3 regions of the Bradyrhizobium sp. TM239 genome follow, and region 1 is predicted to be linked to each of the others. Evidence: predicted binding sites of a transcription regulator. Region 1 holds the regulator's gene; each other region holds the start of a gene.

Region 1 (6,548 bases):
TTTTGACCTGGTCCGACGATCGCGTCGAGCAGCTGAAAAAGCTCTGGGAGGCCGGACTTTCGGCCAGCCAGATCGCAGCTGAGCTCGGCAATGTGACCCGCAATGCCGTGATCGGCAAAGTGCACAGGCTCGGTCTGTCCGGCCGTGCCAAGAGCCCTTCATCGGCAGCGCCCCGGCCGCGCAAGGCGCGTCCCGCGCAGCACATGATGCGGGTGACCCGCCCCATTGCGCGCGGCAACACCGCGCTGGCGCAGGCCTTCGAGGTCGAGGTGGAGGCTGAACCCGTCACCTACGACAACGTGGTGCCGATGAGCCAGCGGCTGTCGCTGCTCGAGCTGAACGAGGCGACCTGCCATTGGCCGGTCGGCGATCCCTCCAGCCCGGATTTCTTCTTCTGCGGCGGCAGGGCGCTGTCCGGCCTGCCCTACTGCGCCCAGCACTCGCGCGTGGCCTATCAGCCGGCGGCGGATCGCCGGCGCGCACCGGCGAAGCCGGGCCCGCGGTGAGCGGATTTAGCTGATCGCAAAGACGGCAGCCGTCACACGACGGCGCCTCAACCAACTCGGTGTCATCCCCGCGAACGCGGGGATCCATAACCACAGGGCGCAGTTGTCGCGCGAGATGGTCACTCCGAGTCTTCGCCAAATCACTGCCTGTGGTTATGGGTCCCGGATCTGCGCTGGCGCTTGTCCGGGACGACGCTGTGTGTGAGGCGACAGCCCACCAAATCCAGCGCTTGCAAACCCTACGCCTGCTCCGCCTTCGCGAAGCGGTCGTCCAGCGCGTAGCCGGCACCGCGGACGGTGCGGATCGGGTCCTGCTCGCGGCCGAGATTGAGCAGCTTGCGCAGGCGGCCGATATGGACGTCGACGGTGCGCTCGTCGATGTAGATGTCGCGGCCCCAGACGCTGTCGAGCAGCTGCTCGCGCGAGAACACGCGGCCGGGATGCTCCAGGAAGAACTCCAGCAGGCGATATTCGGTCGGACCGAGATCGATCGGCCGGCCCGAGCGCGCCACGCGGCGCTTGTCGCGATCGAGCTCGATGTCGCCATAGGCCAGCACTGTCGCGAGCCGCTCAGGACTGGCGCGGCGCAGCAGGCCCTTCACGCGGGCGAGCAGCTCCGGCACCGAGAACGGCTTGACGATGTAGTCGTCGGCGCCGGTCGCAAGTCCCCGCACCCGCTCGCTCTCCTCGCCGCGCGCGGTGAGCATGATGATCGGGAGCTGCTTGGTGTCGGGCCGGGTCCGCAGCCGGCGGCACAGCTCGATGCCCGACAGGCCCGGCAGCATCCAGTCGAGCACGATCAGGTCCGGGATGTGTTCCTTGAGGCGGGTGTCGGCGTCGTCGCCGCGCATCACCGTCTCGACGTCATAGCCGTCGCCTTCGAGGTTGTAGCGGAGAAGCTCGGTGAGAGCTTCCTCGTCCTCAACCACCATAATGCGTGCGCCCATGGTGTCGTCGCTCCTTAAGACTTCAGGTATTCGGGATCGTGGTGGCGAAGGTGGTCATGTCGCCCTTCGGCCGCTTGTCGGTCATCGCCTGGCCCTCGATCATGTAGAACACGGTCTCGGCGATGTTGGTGGCGTGGTCGCCGATCCGCTCGATGTTCTTGGCGCAGAACATCAGATGGATGCAGAACGAGATGTTGCGCGGATCCTCCATCATGTAGGTGAGGAGCTCGCGGAACAGCGAGGTGCAGATCGCGTCGACTTCCTCGTCGCCCTTCCACACCGCCATCGCCGCCGGCAGATCGTGTGCGGCATACGCGTCCAGCACCGACTTGACCTGCTGCTGCACGAGGTCGGTCATGTGTTCCAGGCCGCGGAACAGCTTCAGCGGATGGAAGTCGGTCTCCAGCGCGGCGACGCGCTTGCCCATGTTCTTGGCGAGGTCGCCGATGCGCTCGAGGTCGGTCGCGACACGCATCGCGCCGACGATCTCGCGCAGGTCCACCGCCATCGGCTGGCGGCGAGCGATGGTGAGCACGGCGCGTTCCTCGATGCGCTTCTGCAACGCGTCGAGCTCGGCGTCGATGGTGACGACGCGCTGGCCGAGCGCGACGTCGCGGCGGATCAGCGCGTCGACGGAATCGACGATCATGCGCTCGGCGATGCCGCCCATCTCGGCGACCAGGCGGGTGAGCTCCTGGAGGTCGGTGTCGAAAGCCTTTGCGGTATGTTCGGTACCCATATTGCGTCTCCTCAGCCGAACCGGCCGGTGATGTAATCCTGCGTGCGCCGGTCGGTCGGCGACGTGAAGATCTTGCTGGTGTCGTCGAACTCGATCAGTTCGCCGAGATACATGAAGGCGGTCTTGTCGGACACGCGCGCCGCCTGCTGCATGTTGTGCGTGACGATCGCGATCGTGTAGTTCTCGGACAGTTCCTGGATCAGCTCCTCGACCTTGGCGGTCGAGATCGGATCGAGCGCCGAGCAGGGCTCGTCGAACAGGATCACTTCAGGGCGCACCGCGACGGTGCGGGCGATGCACAGGCGCTGCTGCTGGCCGCCGGAGAGCGACAGGCCGGAGGCGTTGAGCTTGTCCTTGACCTCGTTCCACAGCGCACCGCCGCGCAGCGCCTTCTCGACCCGGTCATCCATCTCGGACTTCGAGATCTTCTCGTAGAGGCGGATGCCGAAAGCGATGTTCTCGTAGATCGTCATCGGGAACGGCGTCGGCTTCTGGAACACCATGCCGACCCGGGCGCGCAGCAGGTTGAGGTCGAGCCTGGGGTCGAGGATGTTGGTCTGGTCCAGCATGAGCTGGCCGGTGGCGCGCTGGCCCGGATAGAGGTCATACATCCGGTTGAAGATGCGCAGCAGGGTCGACTTGCCGCAGCCCGACGGGCCGATGAACGCCGTGACGCGGTTGGCGCCGAGCGTCAGGTTGATGTTCTTCAGCGCGTGGTGCTCGCCGTAATAGAAATTGAGATTGCGCACCGTCACCTTGGCCGGGGCTTCCGGCAGCGGCTGCGAGGCCAGATGGGCGCTGGAACTCATGGATACGGACAGGTCGGTCATTTTGCAGTCCTCTCGGCGCCGAGGATGCGCGCGCCAATGTTCAGGGCAAGCACGGTGAGCGTGATCAGCAGCGCGCCGCTCCAGGCGAGCTGCTTCCAATAGGCGTAGGGGCTCTGGACGAAGTTGTTGATGGTGACAGGCAGGTTGGCCATCGTCTTGTTCAGGCCGAGGCTGAAGAACTGGTTCGACAGCGCGGTGAACAGCAGCGGCGCGGTCTCGCCCGCGACGCGGGCGGTGGCGAGCAGCACGCCGGTGATGAGGCCCGAGCGCGCGGCGCGATAGGCGATCCGCTTGATCACCAGCGAGCGCGGCAGGCCCAGCGCCGAGGCCGCCTCGCGCAGGGGATTCGGCACCAGCAGCAGCATATCCTCGGTGGTGCGCAGCACGACCGGGATCACGATGACGGCGAGCGCGAGCGCGCCTGCGATCGCGGAGAAGCCACGCATCGGCACCACCACCGCGCCATAGATGAACAGGCCGATGATGATCGAGGGCGCCGAGAGCAGGATGTCGTTGATGAAGCGGATCACCGAGGTCAGCTTGTCGTTGCGGCCGTATTCGGCGAGATAGGTGCCGGCGAACAGGCCGAGCGGCGCGCCGATGCCGACGCCGATCACCGTCATGATGATCGAACCGACGATCGCGTTGCGCAGGCCGCCTTCGGTCGAGCCCGGAGGTGGCGTATCCGCGACGAAGAGCTCGAGATTGAGGCCGGCCAGGCCGTTGAAGAGCAGCGTGATCAGGATCAGCGCGAGCCAGGTGACGCCGAAGGCGGCCGCGGCGAAGCAGAGTCCGCGGATGACGATGTCCTTGCGGCGGCGACGCGAATAGATCGGATTGAGCGCCATGACGTTACTTCCCCGCCTTCTTGTCCAGCCGCATCAGCATCAGCCGCGCGGCGGCCAGCACAAAGAACGTCAGCACGAACAGCAAGAGGCCGAGCAGGATCAGGCCGGACTGGTGCAGGCCGTCGCTCTCGGCGAACTCGGATGCGATCGCCGCCGAGATCGTGGTGCCCGGCGCGAAGATCGATGAGGAGATGCGGAACGAGTTGCCGATGATGAAGGTCACCGCCATGGTCTCGCCGAGCGCGCGGCCCAGCGCCAGCATGACGCCGCCGATGATGCCGACGCGGGTGTAGGGGATCACCACGCTGCGGACGACTTCCCAGGTGGTGCAGCCGACGCCGTAGGCGGCCTCCTTCAGAACCGGCGGCACCGTCTTGAACACGTCGACCGAGATCGAGGTGATGAAGGGCAGCACCATGATGGCGAGGATCAGCGCGGCGTTGAACGTGCTGAGATAGGACGGCGGACCGGCGAAGATCGCGCCCAGCACCGGGACGCCGTCGAAGATCCTGATCATGAAGGGCTGGAAGGTGTTGGCCAGGAACGGGCCCAGCACGAAGAAGCCCCACATGCCGTAGATGATCGAGGGAATGCCGGCGAGCAGCTCGATCGCCATGCCGATCGGGCGGCGCAGCCATTGCGGGCAGAGCTCGGTGAGGAAGATCGCAATGCCGAGACCGACGGGAATGGCGATCAGCATCGCGATGAAGGAGGTGACGAGCGTGCCGTACATCGGCCCGAGCGCGCCGAGCACGGGCGGATCGGCCGACGGCGCCCAGCGCTGCGTCCACAGGAAGGAGAAGCCGTATTCCTTCATCGCCGGGAACGCGCCGACGATCAGCGAGACGATGATGCCGCCGAGGATGAGCAGCACCGAGATCGCGGACAGCCGCGTGATCCAGTAGAAGGTGACGTCGCCGAGCTTGAACGCGCTCAAGGCCTTGGCGCGGTCATACGGTCCGGCGTCGTCGATTACATCGCTCTGAACGGCCATCTCTGCCACGCCGATCCCCTGTGCCCGTTATATACGCTTGTTGTCAGTCTTTTTGTCGGTCTCGCGCTCCGGACGCGGCGCACGCCGATCCGGAGCGGAAGTCTTGCGGGTCCCGGCGCGGCGTCCGGGACAGGAGCACCTTAGCTCTTGATCTCGGCAGCCCAGGTCTTCTCGATCAGGGTCACGACGCCCTCGGGCATCGGGATGTAGTCGAGCTCTTCAGCCGCCTTGCCGCCGCTCTTGAAGGCCCAGCGGAAGAACTTGATGGCTTCCTGCGAGGCCGCCTTGTCGGTGGCGTCCTTGTGCATGAGGATGAAGGTCGCCGCCGTGATCGGCCAGGACTTCTCGCCGGGCTGGTCGGTCAGGATGACGTAGTAGCCGGGCGCCTTGGCCCAGTCGGCGTTGGAGGCGGCCGCCTGGAAGGCTTCGACGGTCGGCTGCACCGGCTTGCCGGCCTTGTTGACGAGACCGGTGTAGGTCAGCTTGTTCTGCTTGGCATAGGCGTACTCGACGTAACCGATCGAGTTCTTGGTCTGGCTGATGTTGCCCGACACGCCTTCGTTGCCCTTGGCGCCGACGCCGACCGGCCACTCGACCGCGGTGCCCTCACCGACCTTGCTCTTCCAGTCCGCGCTGGCCTTGGCGAGATAGTTGGTGAAGTTGAAGGTGGTGCCCGAACCGTCCGAGCGGCGGACCACGGTGATGGCTTCCGAAGGCAGCTTCACGTTCGGATTGAGCTTCTTGATCGCGGCGTCGTCCCACTTGGTGATCTTGCCGAGATAGATGCTGGCGAGCGTCTCGCCGTCGAACACCATCTCGCCGGGCTTCACGCCCTCGAGGTTAACGACGGGGACGATGGCACCCATCACCATCGGCCACTGCACGAGGCCGTCCTTCTCGAGCTGCTCGGCCTTGAGCGGCGCGTCGCTGGCGCCGAAGGTCACGGTCTTGGCCTGGATCTGCTTGATGCCGCCGCCGGAACCGATCGACTGGTAGTTCAGACCGTTGCCGGTCTCCTTCTTGTAGGCGTCAGCCCATTTGGAATAGATCGGGAACGGGAACGTGGCGCCGGCGCCGGTGATGTCGGCAGCAAAGGCCGCTGTCGCCGATGCGGCGACCAAGCCGGCAGCGACGATCGTCTTGAGGAAATTCATGCTGGTCTCCATACAGGGGAGCGAAGCGCCATCAGCGCCCGATCGCGCTCCCCGTGCCGCCCCTTTAGGAGCGGTCGGCTGTGCTTTTACGAAGGTTTCGTGACAGCTGGATGACTATCTTAAGCGACTGAAATCGTTATAAATTCAGCTCAGAGCCGCAGGCTTGCCCTGGGGAAAACAGGCGGTGAAAGTGGCGCCCTGCTTGGGCACGCTCTCGATCAAAAGCCGGCCGCGATGACGGTTAAGAATATGTTTCACCAGCGATAATCCGAGCCCGGTGCCGCCCTGCGAGCGACTGTCGCCGACGTCGACCCGGTAGAACCGCTCGGTCAGCCGCGGCAGGTGCTCGGGCGAGATGCCGGGGCCGAAATCGCGGACCATGATCCGGATTTCCTGAGTTCCATCAGTGGCCGCGCCAGATGTCAGCGTCACGATGACGCGTCCGCCGGAGGCGCCGTATTTGAGCGCGTTCTCGATCAAATTCTCGAACAGTCGGAGCAGCTCCTCGCGGTCGCCCGCGATCATCACCG
Region 2 (6,548 bases), on a different contig from region 1:
TGACCGCGGCAACGACGCGATATCCGAGAGCTTCCACCCTGCGAATGGCGGAGGAGCGAACGAACGGATCGTCCTCGGCGATCAGGATCGTCTCGTATCCTCGCGGCGCCGCGTCCTCGCCATCGGAAAGCTCGGTGTGCGATGATCCGATGTCCGCGCGCGGCAGATAGATCCGGACCGTCGTCCCAAGGCCTGGCTCGCTGTAGATCGTGACATGGCCATTGGATTGCTTGGCGAAGCCATAGACCATGCTGAGGCCGAGGCCCGAGCCCTTGCCGACCTCCTTGGTGGTGAAGAACGGCTCGAAGGCGCGCCGGGTGACCTCCGGCGTCATGCCTTCGCCGTCGTCGGTGATCGAGATCAACACGTAAGCCCCGGATGCGACTTCGGGGTGAAGGGCGCGATAGTCGTCGTCGAGCGCGGTCAACTCCGTGCTCAAGGACAGGTGACCACCGGCCGGCATCGCATCCTGTGCGTTGAGCGCAAGGTTGAGCACGGCGGATTCGAGCTGGGCGCGATCCGCAAAGGCCACGATCGTGCCGGCCCCGGAGGCCGTCCTGATCTCGATGTCTTCGCGCAAGGTGCGCTTGAGCAGCTTGAACATGGACTCGAGCAGGCCCCGGCAATCGATCGTCTGGGGCTGCAGCAACTGCCGGCGACTGAACGCGAGCAGTCGCTGCGTCAGCTCGGCACCCCGCTCGCCCGACTGGCAGATGTCGTCGGAAAAGCGGCGCAGGTCTGGCCTGGCCTTGAGCTGCTCGCTCAGATGCTCGGCGTTGCCGATGATGACGGTGAGCAGATTGTTGAAGTCGTGGGCGATGCCGCCGGAGAGCTGACCGACCGTCTCCATCTTCTGCGCCTGCTGGAGCTGCTGCTCGGTCAGCTTGCGTGTGGTCAGGTCGTGGACGATGCCGACGAAGATCAATTCGCCGTCCTGCCGGGTCCGGCCGACCGACACGTCCATCGGAAAGGTCGATCCGTCCTTGCGCAGGCCAATGGCCTCGCCGGCGGTCGCCAAATGCCTTGCGTGGCTGTCGGGCGCGGTGCCCGCCTCGGGCATCAGCATCCTGACGTTCCGGCCCATCACCTCGTCGGCGGAGTAGCCGAACAAGCGCTCGCAGGCCGGATTGAACAGCAGGATATGGTCCTGCGCGTCGAACAGGATGACCCCGTCGACCGCGGTCTCGACGATCGCGGTGAGGCGCGCCACGCTCTCGCGCATCGCGCGCTGGGCGTCGCTGACCTGTTGGAGCAGCAGCGTCGCGTCCCGGCTCTTGATTTCCTCCTCCTCGAGCGCGGCCTGGACCTGCCGCAACTCGAACGGCGAGGGGATCGTCAGGATCTTCGGCAGCAGCGGCCAGAGCGCGCCCGCCGTGACCACGGACGCCACCGCGGTCGCCGCCTTGACCATGCCCTCGATGCCATAGACCGGGACCCAGAGCGTGTAGATCGACAGCACATGGGTCAGGCCGCACGCCATGATGAAGATCGCGAAGGCCCAGTAGACCCAGCCGAACTTGAGGTCGCGCCGCTTGGTGACCAGGATCGCAAGGGCAAACGGAATCGAAAAATAGGCGGCGGCGATGCAGGCGTCGGAAACGACGTGAAGCCAGATCAGCTCAGGCTCCCACAACAGGCAGATGCCGTGCGGCGACAGCATGGACGAGTCGAGGAGACGTTCAAAAAAGGCCCACATCATTCCACCCCAAGATTCCGTTCCAGGCGGCTTGCGGGCCGGGCGCCCGCAACATGGGTGTCGCTGGACAGTTCCACTCTGACGTCTCGCTCATCGGCGAAGCACGTGAGGTTCGAGACTATACCAAGGGTCCGGCGCGGTTGCATTTTCAAGTCCGCACGATTGCGGGGCGTGCCGGCCCGCTGTTTGCCTGATTCGCAGGGAGCACACGGCGTCGCGAATCACCGTCGGACACGGCTCGGCGGCGCTTGCCGGTGTTCCACGGCCGCGCTAGGACAGGCCATGGCGGTGTCCTTATCCAGCAAATGTGCCCGGCGATGACGACCCCGGTCGCACTCACCATTGCCGGCTCCGATTCGAGCGGCGGCGCCGGCATCCAGGCCGACCTGAAGACCTTTGCCGCGCTCGGCGTCTATGGCGCCTCCGCCATCACCGCGCTGACGGCTCAGAACACGCGCGGCGTCACCGGCATTCATGCGGTGCCGGCCGAATTCGTCACCGCGCAGATCGATGCGGTGTTCTCCGATCTCGACATTGGCGCGGTGAAGATCGGCATGGTGGCGCAAGTCGCCAGCATCGATGCGATCGCGGCCGCGCTGTCGCGCTGGGCGCCCGGACATGTCGTGCTCGATCCCGTGATGGTGGCGACCTCCGGCGACCGCCTGCTGGCATCCGAGGCCGTCGACGCCCTGCGCACGAAACTGATACCGCTGGCGTCGGTGATCACGCCCAATCTGCCGGAGGCCGCGGCTCTCCTCGACGAGCCGGTCGCGGCAAGCGAGGCCGAGATCGAAAGCCAGGGGCATCGCCTGCTGGCGCTCGGCTGCCGTGCGGTCCTGATCAAGGGCGGGCACGGCGAGGGCGCCGAGAGCACCGATTATCTCGTCGATGCCCAAAACACGATCGCGCTCGCCGCGCCGCGCGTTGCGACCCGCAACACCCATGGCACCGGCTGCTCGCTGTCCTCGGCGGTCGCGGCGGAGCTCGCCAAGGGCGAAGATCTGGAGCTTGCCGTGCGCAACGCCAAGGCCTGGATCAGCGCGGCGATCGCGGCCGCCGACCGCTTCAGCGTCGGGCACGGCCACGGCCCGATCCATCATTTCCATAGGTTTTACTGACCCGCAGTGAACGGTGCGCCAGCTTGTTTCCGCAACAGGCTGCGGCCGTCAGGACGAGGTCCATGCGAGGGCGATCATCTCAGGACACGTCCATCATCAAGGGGATGGATGCCAGGACCATGAGCGCCGCCGTGACACCATGAATGCCGAACGCGGTTCTCTTGGAGCCGTTGGCCGCAAGAATGAGCAGCATGTCGCCAATTGGGATGACGGCTTCAACAAACAGAACGATGCCGACCCCGCGGGGGAAGCCCCATGCCATCAACGCCAAGACGGTTAGTCCCGACGCGATGTCGCGAACGCCCTTGAGACGAAGCCACCAGGCGACGTTGGGGCCGTCTTCTGGCAGCGGTAGACCGAAACTGTGTGTCGCGGTCCGCGGGCTCAGGATATAGCCGCTGCCGATCACGATGATCGCAAGCGCCACAAGCAGTGCAGTTCCAAGCGAAAGCCAATGCATTTCAACTCATCCATTCCACCTCTTCAAAATATCTAGCATTGCTAGATTATCAAGTAACGATATTGTGGACAGTGATGGGCATCTGTTCCGGGAGATCGAAGCTTGGGGATTGCTGAGCGAAAAGACAGGCAAAGGGCGGAACGCGAGAACCGTATCATCGCCGCAGCCCGCGCGGTCGCCGAGCGTGAGGGATGGAGCGCTGTTACGATCCGTCGCCTGGCTGACGAGATCGAACATAGTCAGCCCGTGCTCTATTCGCATTTCGAAAACAGGGATGCGATCGTTGCTGCAGTTGCGGTCGAAGGCTTCCGGGAGATCACGACGGCTCTGCGGGAAGCGGCGAGCGGATCGTCCGGACAAAACGCAATAAAGAATGTTGCGCTGGCCTATCTCGCCTTCGCACGACGTCATCCTGCACTCTATGAGGCCATGTTCGTCCTTCCGACGAATTTGCGGTTCGCCGAAGCTGGAAGCAGGCCGGAACTGCACGGCGCCTTTCAGGCCCTTGCCGCGGTCGTCATGCCATTTTGCGTCGACGTCGCTCTCGTGACCGAGACCTTTTGGGCTGCCCTGCACGGGCTCGCTGAACTCGAAGGTTCGGACCGAATTAGGCCCGGCGCGCGCGACGAGCGCATCGCACTGGTGGTTCGGGCCATCGTCGGGGCCCCAAACGGCAAACCTGCCCGCGGATCACGTCGATCGGCTGAATGACTGTCTTGGCCCATCGTTTAACGGGCTTTTGAGGTCCGATCCCGGTCGTTTGCCGCGCCGGGCCTCTTGCGCGATCCCGCTGCGGCGTCATGTCGCCTGATTGTCGCATGCGACTGATATTCGCGGGGAGGGCGAGGCAAAGCGTGATTCGTATTTGAAGGTGCCTCGAAGGTTCAATTGGTCATCCCCCTGTCACGGGACATTGTTACAGGCTGGCGCGCATGGGAAGCTACGATGTGAGTGACGAGAGCCCGGAGCGGCGCTTTCGCACGTTGTTCATCTCCGACGTTCATCTTGGAGCCCGCGGTTCTCAAGCCGATCTTCTGCTCGACTTCCTGCGCTACCATGATGCCGACACGATCTATCTCGTCGGCGACATCGTCGACGGCTGGGCGCTGAAATCGAGCTGGAACTGGCCGCAATCCCACAACGACCTCGTGCAGAAGCTGCTGCGCAAGGCGCGCAAGGGCGCCAAGGTCGTCTACATCCCCGGCAATCACGACGAGTTCCTGCGCAACTATTACGGCACGCATTTCGGCGGCATCGACGTGGTCGAGAACACCGTCCACACCGGCGTGGATGGCAAGCGTTATCTCGTCATCCATGGCGACATCTTCGACCTCGTGGTGCAGAACGCGCGCTGGCTCGCCCATCTCGGCGACAAGGCCTACGACTTCGCGATCCAGATGAATCGCTTCGTCAACTTCTTCCGCCGCTTGTTCAAGGTGCCCTATTGGTCGCTGTCGCAATGGGCCAAGCAGAAGGTCAAGAACGCCGTCAATTACATCGGCGCGTTCGAGCAGGCGCTCGCCGCCGAGGCGCGACGCCACGACGCCGACGGCGTGATCTGCGGCCACATCCATTACGCCGTGATCCGCGACGAGGGCGGCATCCGCTACATGAATTGCGGCGACTGGGTCGAGAGCTGCACGGCGCTCGTCGAGCACGACGACGGCCATTTCGAGATCATCACCTGGGCGGATCATTTGCAGAAGCCGGCAGCCGTCCCGCAGGTCGCAGCTCGAGCTGCATAACAGAGGTCGCCTGATGCGCATCCTGGTCGCGACCGACGCCTGGCACCCGCAAGTCAACGGTGTGGTTCGGACGCTGACCAAGCTCGCCGACGCCGCGGAGGCGCTCGGCGTCGAATTCAAATTCCTGACGCCGCAATCGTTCCGCACCTTTGCGATGCCGAGCTATCGCGACGTGCGGCTGGCGATGCCCCGTCCCGCACGCATCGCAAAGCTGATCGAGGAGGCGCGCCCCGACAGCATCCACATTGCGACCGAAGGGCCGATCGGCCTGATGGTCCGTCGCTATTGCCGCCAGCGCAGGCTGCCGTTCACGACCAGCTTCCACACCCGCTTTCCCGAATATGTCCGCGCCCGCGTGCCGGTGCCGGGCTCGCTGATCTGGCGGGCGCTGCGCCGCTTCCATGCACCCAGCCGCGCCGTGATGGCGGCAACGCCTGCGCTCGCCCGCGAGCTGACCGAGCGTGGTTTCGACAATGTCGTGCTGTGGCCGCGCGGCGTCGACACCCATCTGTTCCACCCCCGCGCCATCGACCTTTGCCTGCCGGCACCGGTGTTCCTGTCGGTCGGCCGCGTCGCGGTGGAGAAGAATCTCGAGGCCTTCCTCGATCTCGAGCTGCCCGGGACCAAGGTGATCGTCGGCGACGGCCCCGCGCGCGCCTCGCTCGAAGAGGCCTATCCCGATGCGATCTTCCTCGGCGAGAAGCACGGCGAGGCGCTGGCGGACATCTACGCGGCCGCCGACGTCTTCGTGTTCCCGAGCAAGACCGACACGTTCGGCCTGGTGCTGCTGGAAGCGCTCGCAAGCGGCCTGCCGGTGGCCGCCTTCCCGGTGAAGGGCCCCCGCGACGTGATCGGCGATGCCCCGGTCGGCGCGCTCGATCACGACCTGCGCAGCGCCTGCTTCGCGGCGCTGGACATTTCCCGGCAGGACTGCGTCGCGTTCGCCGCCAATTACACGTGGGAAGCCTCGGCGAGGGCCTTTGTGGCCAGCATTGAGGCGGTCGGCGCGGTGCTGCCAGGCCGGAACGCCGCGGAACAGCCACGCTTCGTCGCCTGAAGAGAAAAATCCTCGCGCGGAGGTGTCTTGCCCGCGCTGCGGTGGCCGCGATAAGGTCTGATATGACCGAACAGCTCCTCCCGATCGGCCCTGCCGATATCGACGCCGCAGCGCGCGTGATCGCGCCCTACGCCATCCGCACCCCGCTGTTGTCCTTTCCCGTGCTCAACGAGCGCGTCGGCGCCAAGGTCTTCCTGAAGCCGGAGATGCTCCAGCGCACCGGCTCGTTCAAGTTCCGCGGCGCCTTCAACAAGGTGTTCTCGATCCCGCAGGACAAGCGCGCCGGCGGTGTCGTCGCGTTCTCCTCCGGCAACCACGCCCAGGGTGTGGCGGCGGCGGCAAAGATCCTCGACATGCAGGCGACCATCGTGATGCCGGCGGATGCGCCGCTGTCGAAGCGCGAGCGCACCAAATCCTACGGCGCCGAGGTCGTGCTCTATGATCGCGACAAGGACGACCGTGAGGCGATCTC
Region 3 (6,548 bases), 400 kb from region 1:
CGCTTGAGCAGCGGCGTCAGCGTGCCCGAATCCAGGAACAGCCGCTCGCCGATGTCCTTGACCGGCACGTCGTCGCGCTCCCACAGCACCAGCATCACCAGATATTGCGGATAGGTCAGGCCGAGCCGGTCCAGCAGCGGCTTGTAGACGCGATTGAAGGCGTGCGCGGCCGAATAGACCGCGAAGCAGATCTGGTTGTCGAGCCGCAGCGGCGCGTCCGCTGCCGAAGGTCTTCGAGGCATGGAGAATCTCACGGGATTTCCTCCCATTCTGGGGCCGGCGGGCGGCACATTCAATTGCGAACAATTAAATGTGAGCCATGCTAATTTCAATTGCGCACAATCTAATTGTTTGCGATACAGAGCGCACCCCAACCGGAAGACCCGAGGAGACGACAATGTCCGTGAACGTCCTCTACAAGACCAGCGCCAAGGCCACCGGCGGCCGCGACGGCCATGCTGCAACCCTCGACGGCGCGCTCGACGTCAAGCTCACCACGCCTAAGGAGCTCGGCGGCGGCGGCGGCGCCGGCAACAATCCCGAGCAGCTGTTCGCGGCCGGCTACGCCGCCTGCTTCATCGGCGCGATGAAGTTCGTGTCGTCGCAGGGCGGGCCCAAGGTTCCCGCCGACGCCTCCGTGACCTCGACCGTCGGCATCGGCCCGCGCTCCGAGGGCGGCTTCGGTCTCGACATCGATCTCGCCGTCTCGCTGCCGGGCCTCGCCCGCGCGGAAGCCGAGGCGCTGGTCGAGAAGGCGCACCAGGTGTGCCCATACTCCAACGCCACGCGCGGCAATGTCGACGTTCGCCTGACGGTCGTCTGATCGAAACGGCGGATTGGCTGGCCCGGGATCCCCCTCGGGCCGGCCGCTTCCGCTGATGCGCCCATCCTGATTTGCCATGCTGCGGCATGCGGCCGGCACTGCATACGTCCCTACGCAACAAGCCATTGCTGGCTTGTACGAACCTCGCTAGGCCTGTGACCAAATCTCGACACAGGGAAGCGAAGGCATGAGTTCTGAAGCCGCCAGTTCTGAAGCCGCATTGGGCGCAATGAGCGGATTGCGCGTCATCGACCTCACGCGCGTGCTCGGCGGTCCCTACTGCACCCAGATCCTCGCCGACCACGGCGCCGACGTGATCAAGGTCGAGCCGCCCGCCGGCGACGAGGTGCGCGAATGGGGCCCTCCCTTCCACGAGGAGGACGCGGCCTATTTCGTCGGCATCAACCGCAACAAGCGCTCGATCGGCCTCGACCTCGCCTCGGAGGGCGGCCGTGCCGTGCTGCTCAAGATGCTGGAGACGGCCGACGTCCTGATCGAGAATTTCAAGCCGGGCACGCTGGAGAAATGGGGCATCGGCAACGATGTGCTCAGCAAGAAATTTCCGCGCCTCGTGCATTGCCGGATCTGCGGCTTCGGCGCCGACGGCCCGCGCGGCGGCAATCCCGGCTATGACGCCATCATCCAGGCCATGACCGGCATGATCGCTGCGACCGGCTCGCCCGAGAGCGGGCCGATGCGGATCGGCGTGCCCTTGGTCGACATCACCACCGGCCTCTACGCGGCGATCGGCATCCTGATGGCGCTGTCGGAGCGGCAGCGTTCGGGCAAGGGGCAATTCCTGGAGACGACGCTGTACGAGACCGGCCTTGCCATCATGCATCCGCACACCGCGAATTACTTCATGCATGGCAAGCCGCCGAGCCTCACCGGCAACGAGCATCCGAACCTCGTGCCTTATGCGATCTTCCCGACCAAGACCGACAACATCTTCATCGGCGTCGGCAATGACGGCACCTTCCGCAAGCTCGCCAAGGAGATCGGCAAGCCGGAGCTCGGCACCGATCCGCGCTTTGCCCGCAACAAGGACCGCATCGCCAACCGCGAGGCGCTCCGCGCCGAGCTAGCCGCCGTGTTCAGCCAGCACGAGGCCGAGCCGCTGTGCAATCGCCTGCTCGCCGCGGGCCTGCCCGCAGGTCCCGTGCAGAAGATCGACCAGGCGCTGACCAACCCGCACACGATCGCGCGCGGCGATATTATCGAGAAGGACTGGTACAAGGGCGTGGCCTCGCCGATCCGGCTCGACCGCAGCAAGCCGAGCCTGCGCCGCCTGCCGCCGAAATTCAGCCAGCACTCGGCGGAAGTGCTGGGCGAGTTCGGCTACTCCAAGGCCGAGATCGACGCGATGGTCGAGCAGGGCACGGTCTGCGGCCCCGAGCGCAAGCGGTAGAGGCTGGCAGCTCCGTTCAACGAATGATGCCGCAGTGCGGCGCGGGCACGATAGTGCAGCGCGAACGGAGGAGGCTGCCCGCTCCGTCTTCGCCTATTTGCCGGCTTCCCTTTTCCAGCGCTTGCCGCTTTCGTTTCGGCCGCTTACACAGTCATGTGAACGTCATATGGCGCTGCTAGCGCAAGCGCTTCTTTAGTGACGGGCAAGGGAGGTTTTCTTGATGGCTCTTCGACATTTTGGCACGGCTGCTGCTGTTGCACTCACGGTTGGTCTCGGCGCTTCGCCGGCTCTGGCCGTGACGGAAATCCAGTGGTGGCACGCGATGACCGGCGCCAACAACGACGTCATCGTCAAGCTCGCCAACGACTTCAACGCGTCGCAGAGCGACTTCAAGGTCGTTCCGACCTACAAGGGCAATTACGCCGACACCATGAACGCGGGCATCGCGGCGTTCCGTGCCGGCAACGCGCCGCACATCATGCAGGTGTTCGAGGTCGGCACCGCCACCATGATGGCTGCGACCGGCGCGGTGAAGCCAGTCTACAAGCTGATGGCCGACGCCGGCGAGAAGTTCGATCCCAAGATCTACCTGCCCGCCATCACCGGCTACTACTCGACCTCGAAGGGCGAGATGCTGTCGTTCCCCTTCAACTCGTCGTCCACCGTGATGTGGGTCAATCTCGACGAGCTGAAGAAGGCCAATGTCGCGATCCCGAAGACCTGGCCCGAAACGTTCGAGGCCGCCAAGAAGCTGAAGGCTGCCGGTCATGACACCTGCGGCTTCTCCGGCTCCTGGGTCACCTGGGTCAATCTCGAGCAGCTCTCCGCCTGGCACAACGTCCCGCTCGCCAGCAAGGCCAACGGCCTCGACGGCTTCGACACCAAGCTCGAGTTCAACGGGCCGCTCCAGGTCAAGCATCTCGAAAACCTGGTCGAGCTGCAGAAGACCAAGGTCTACGACTATGCCGGCCGTACCAACACCGGCGAAGGCCGCTTCACCTCGGGCGAATGCCCGATCTACCTGACCTCGTCGGCCTTCTTCGGCAACGTCAAGGCCCAGGCCAAGTTCGCCTTCACCGCGGTGCCGATGCCGTATTATCCGGAGGCAAAGGGCGCGCCGCAGAACTCGATCATCGGCGGCGCTTCGCTCTGGGTCATGGGCGGCAAGCCGGCCGACGAATACAAGGGCGTCGCGAAATTCCTGACCTTCCTCTCCGACACCGATCGCCAAGTCTACATCCACAAGGCCTCGGGTTATCTGCCGATCACCAAGGCGGCCTATGAGAAGGCCAAGGCCGAGGGCTTCTACAAGGATCAGCCCTATCTCGAGACCCCGCTGCTCGAGCTGACCAACAAGGAGCCGACCGAGAACTCGCGCGGTCTGCGCCTCGGCAACATGGTTCAGCTGCGTGACGTCTGGTCGGAAGAGATCGAGCAGGCGCTGGCCGGCAAGAAGACCGCCAAGCAGGCGCTGGATGCCGCCGTCGAGCGCGGCAACACGATGCTGCGGCAGTTCGAAAAGACCGCCGTCAAGTGAGGCGATGAGCGGCAGGCCGGTTGCCCGGCCTGCCGCTTTCGGCGGACACCATGCAAAAGCAAGCCATTTTCCAATCCAGGCTATTGCCTTACGCGCTGGTTGCGCCGCAGCTCGCGATCGTCCTGCTATTCTTCTACTGGCCGGCCTTGCAGGCGGTCATCCAGTCCTTCCTGCTCCAGGACGCCTTCGGTCTGTCGACGAGCTTCGTCTGGTTCGACAATTACATCGAGCTGTTCAAGGACCCCGCCTATTTCGAGGCAATCGTCCGGACCTTCTTCTTCTCGTTCGCGATCGCGGTCTCGTCGTTGTCCTTTGCGCTGCTGCTCGCCGTCATGGCGGACAAGCCCCTGCGCGGCTCGATGCTGTACCGCACGCTCTTGATCTGGCCCTATGCGGTGGCGCCGCCGGTCGTCGGCGTGCTCTGGATCTTCATGCTGCATCCCTCGCTGGGCATCATCGCGCGCTACCTGCGCGCGATCGGGATCGACTGGAACCCGCTGCTCGACGGCGACCAGGCGGCAACGCTGATCATCCTTGCCGCCGCCTGGAAACAGATCTCCTACAATTTCCTGTTCTTCCTCGCCGGCCTGCAGAGCATCCCGCGGAGCGTGCTCGAAGCCGCCGCGATCGACGGCGCACGCCCGATGCGCCGATTCTGGACCGTGACCTTCCCGCTGCTGTCGCCGACCATCTTCTTCCTGCTGGTCGTCAACATCGTCTACGCCTTCTTCGACACGTTCGGCATCATCGACACCATGACCCGCGGCGGTCCCGGCAAGTCGACCGAGACGCTGGTCTACAAGGTCTATTCCGACGGCCTGCTCGGCGGCAATCTCGGCAGCTCCGCGGCGCAATCGGTGATCCTGATGATCATGGTCATCGTGCTCACGGGAATCCAGTTCCGCTTCGTCGAACGCAAGGTGACCTACTGATGGTCGAGAAAGAGGGCTTTCGGCGCTACGTTGCCCACATCATTCTCTGGATCGGGATCGCGATCGTCGCCTTCCCGGTCTACATCGCGTTCATCGCCTCGACCCAGGACAACGCGCTGATCGCGAACGGGCAGATGTCGCTGCTGCCGGGCGGTCATTTCTTCGAGACCTATTATCAAACCATCTTCGTCGGCACGAGCGGCTCGACCCGCGAGCCGGTCGGCAACATGATGCTGAACTCGCTGGTGATGGCGCTGCTGATCGCGATCGGCAAGATCGCGATCTCGATCATCTCGGCCTATGCGATCGTGTATTTCCGCTTTCCGTTCCGGATGCCGATCTTCTGGATCATCTTCATCACGCTGATGCTGCCGGTCGAGGTCCGCATCTATCCGACCTACAAGATCGTCGCCGACCTGCACATGCTCGACAGCTATGCGGGCCTCGCGCTACCGTTGATCGCCTCGGCCACCGCGACGCTGCTGTTCCGTCAGTTCTTCATGACCGTGCCGGACGAGCTGCTGGAAGCCTCGCGCATCGACGGCGCCGGCCCCTTGCGCTTCTTCTGGGATACGCTGCTGCCGCTGTCGCGCACCAACATGGCGGCGCTGTTCGTGATCCTGTTCATCCTCGGCTGGAATCAATATCTCTGGCCGCTGCTCATCACCACGCGCGACGACATGCAGACCATCCAGGTCGGCATCCGCAAGATGATCACCACCACCGACGCGCTGACCGAATGGCCGATCGTGATGGCAACCGCCGTGCTGGCCATGCTCCCGCCGGTGTTCGTCGTCGTCGCCATGCAGAAACTGTTCGTGCGCGGACTGGTCGAGACGGAAAAGTAAGAAGTGAGTTTTCATGGCTAACGTTACCCTGCGCAACGTCCGCAAGACCTATCCCGGCGGCTTCGAGGCCATCAAGGGCGTCAACGTCGATGTCGGCGACGGACAGTTTTGCGTGCTGGTCGGCCCCTCCGGCTGCGGCAAGTCCACGCTGCTGCGCATGGTCGCAGGCCTCGAGACCGTCACCGGCGGCGAGATCGACATCGGCGGCCGAATCGTCAACCAAATCGAGCCCGCCGATCGCGACATCGCGATGGTGTTCCAGAACTACGCGCTCTATCCGCATATGAGCGTCTACAACAACATGGCTTACGGCCTGCGCAACCGCGGCATGGCGGAGGCCGAGATCAAGGCCCGCGTCGAGGAAGCCGCGCGCGTGCTCGAGCTGTCGCCGATGCTGGAGCGCAAGCCGCGCCAGCTCTCCGGCGGCCAGCGTCAGCGCGTCGCCATGGGCCGCGCCATCGTGCGCCAGCCCAAGGTGTTTCTGTTCGACGAGCCGCTCTCGAACCTCGATGCGAAACTCCGCATCGCGATGCGCGTCGAGATCCGCAAATTGCAGCGCCGGCTCAACACGACGTCGATCTACGTCACCCACGACCAGCTCGAAGCCATGACGCTCGCCGACATTCTCGTCGTGATGAACGGCGGCCAGGTTGAGCAGGTCGGCAATCCCCTGGCGATCTACGAGAAGCCGGCGACCACCTTCGTCGCCTCCTTCATCGGCGCGCCGCCGATGAATTTGATGTCGACGCGCCCCGAGGAGATCAGGTCGCAGCTTGCGGGCAGCGCGGCGGCCGATGCCGGCATCCTCGGCATCCGCCCGGAAGATTTCGTCATCACCGACCAGACACCGGCCGGCGGCGTCGCCTTGCCGCTGACCGTGGAGGCGATCGAGCGCGTCGGCGCCGAAACCTTCGTCTACGGCTCGCGCGAGCAGGAAGAGCAGCGTGTCGCCGCCACGCCGGGCGAGCTGCCGCCCGGCGAGATCATCGTCCGCATTCCC

Evidence for each region. Region 1 encodes PhoB, which activates phosphate uptake and scavenging genes when phosphate is short. Its sites were predicted from a motif close to TGTCATNNANCTGTCAT; they were not measured.
Region 2: a site for PhoB is predicted at 4,165-4,181, ahead of AABA84_RS12245 (UDP-2,3-diacylglucosamine diphosphatase). Genes of this name have one in related genera too.
Region 3: a site for PhoB is predicted at 2,381-2,397, ahead of ugpB (sn-glycerol-3-phosphate ABC transporter substrate-binding protein UgpB). Genes of this name have one in related genera too.

Annotation. Positions count from the first base shown of each region.
Region 1 is NZ_BTIR01000011.1:4,143-10,690, forward strand. Features, by position in the region: gene AABA84_RS18530 (GcrA family cell cycle regulator) at 1-506, shown strand, start outside; gene phoB (phosphate regulon transcriptional regulator PhoB) at 746-1,453, opposite strand; gene phoU (phosphate signaling complex protein PhoU) at 1,476-2,192, opposite strand; gene pstB (phosphate ABC transporter ATP-binding protein PstB) at 2,204-3,022, opposite strand; gene pstA (phosphate ABC transporter permease PstA) at 3,019-3,870, opposite strand; gene pstC (phosphate ABC transporter permease subunit PstC) at 3,875-4,864, opposite strand; gene pstS (phosphate ABC transporter substrate-binding protein PstS) at 5,005-6,018, opposite strand; gene AABA84_RS18565 (ATP-binding protein) at 6,163-6,548, opposite strand, start outside.
Region 2 is NZ_BTIR01000005.1:746,075-752,622, forward strand. Features, by position in the region: gene AABA84_RS12225 (PAS domain S-box protein) at 1-1,699, opposite strand, end outside; gene thiD (bifunctional hydroxymethylpyrimidine kinase/phosphomethylpyrimidine kinase) at 2,014-2,814, shown strand; gene AABA84_RS12235 (DUF4267 domain-containing protein) at 2,894-3,274, opposite strand; gene AABA84_RS12240 (TetR/AcrR family transcriptional regulator) at 3,377-3,985, shown strand; gene AABA84_RS12245 (UDP-2,3-diacylglucosamine diphosphatase) at 4,207-5,019, shown strand; gene AABA84_RS12250 (glycosyltransferase family 4 protein) at 5,033-6,076, shown strand; gene AABA84_RS12255 (threonine/serine dehydratase) at 6,139-6,548, shown strand, end outside.
Region 3 is NZ_BTIR01000011.1:407,975-414,522, forward strand. Features, by position in the region: gene AABA84_RS20275 (MarR family winged helix-turn-helix transcriptional regulator) at 1-242, opposite strand, end outside; gene AABA84_RS20280 (organic hydroperoxide resistance protein) at 398-823, shown strand; gene AABA84_RS20285 (CaiB/BaiF CoA transferase family protein) at 1,011-2,231, shown strand; gene ugpB (sn-glycerol-3-phosphate ABC transporter substrate-binding protein UgpB) at 2,452-3,768, shown strand; gene ugpA (sn-glycerol-3-phosphate ABC transporter permease UgpA) at 3,819-4,700, shown strand; gene ugpE (sn-glycerol-3-phosphate ABC transporter permease UgpE) at 4,700-5,548, shown strand; gene AABA84_RS20305 (sn-glycerol-3-phosphate import ATP-binding protein UgpC) at 5,562-6,548, shown strand, end outside.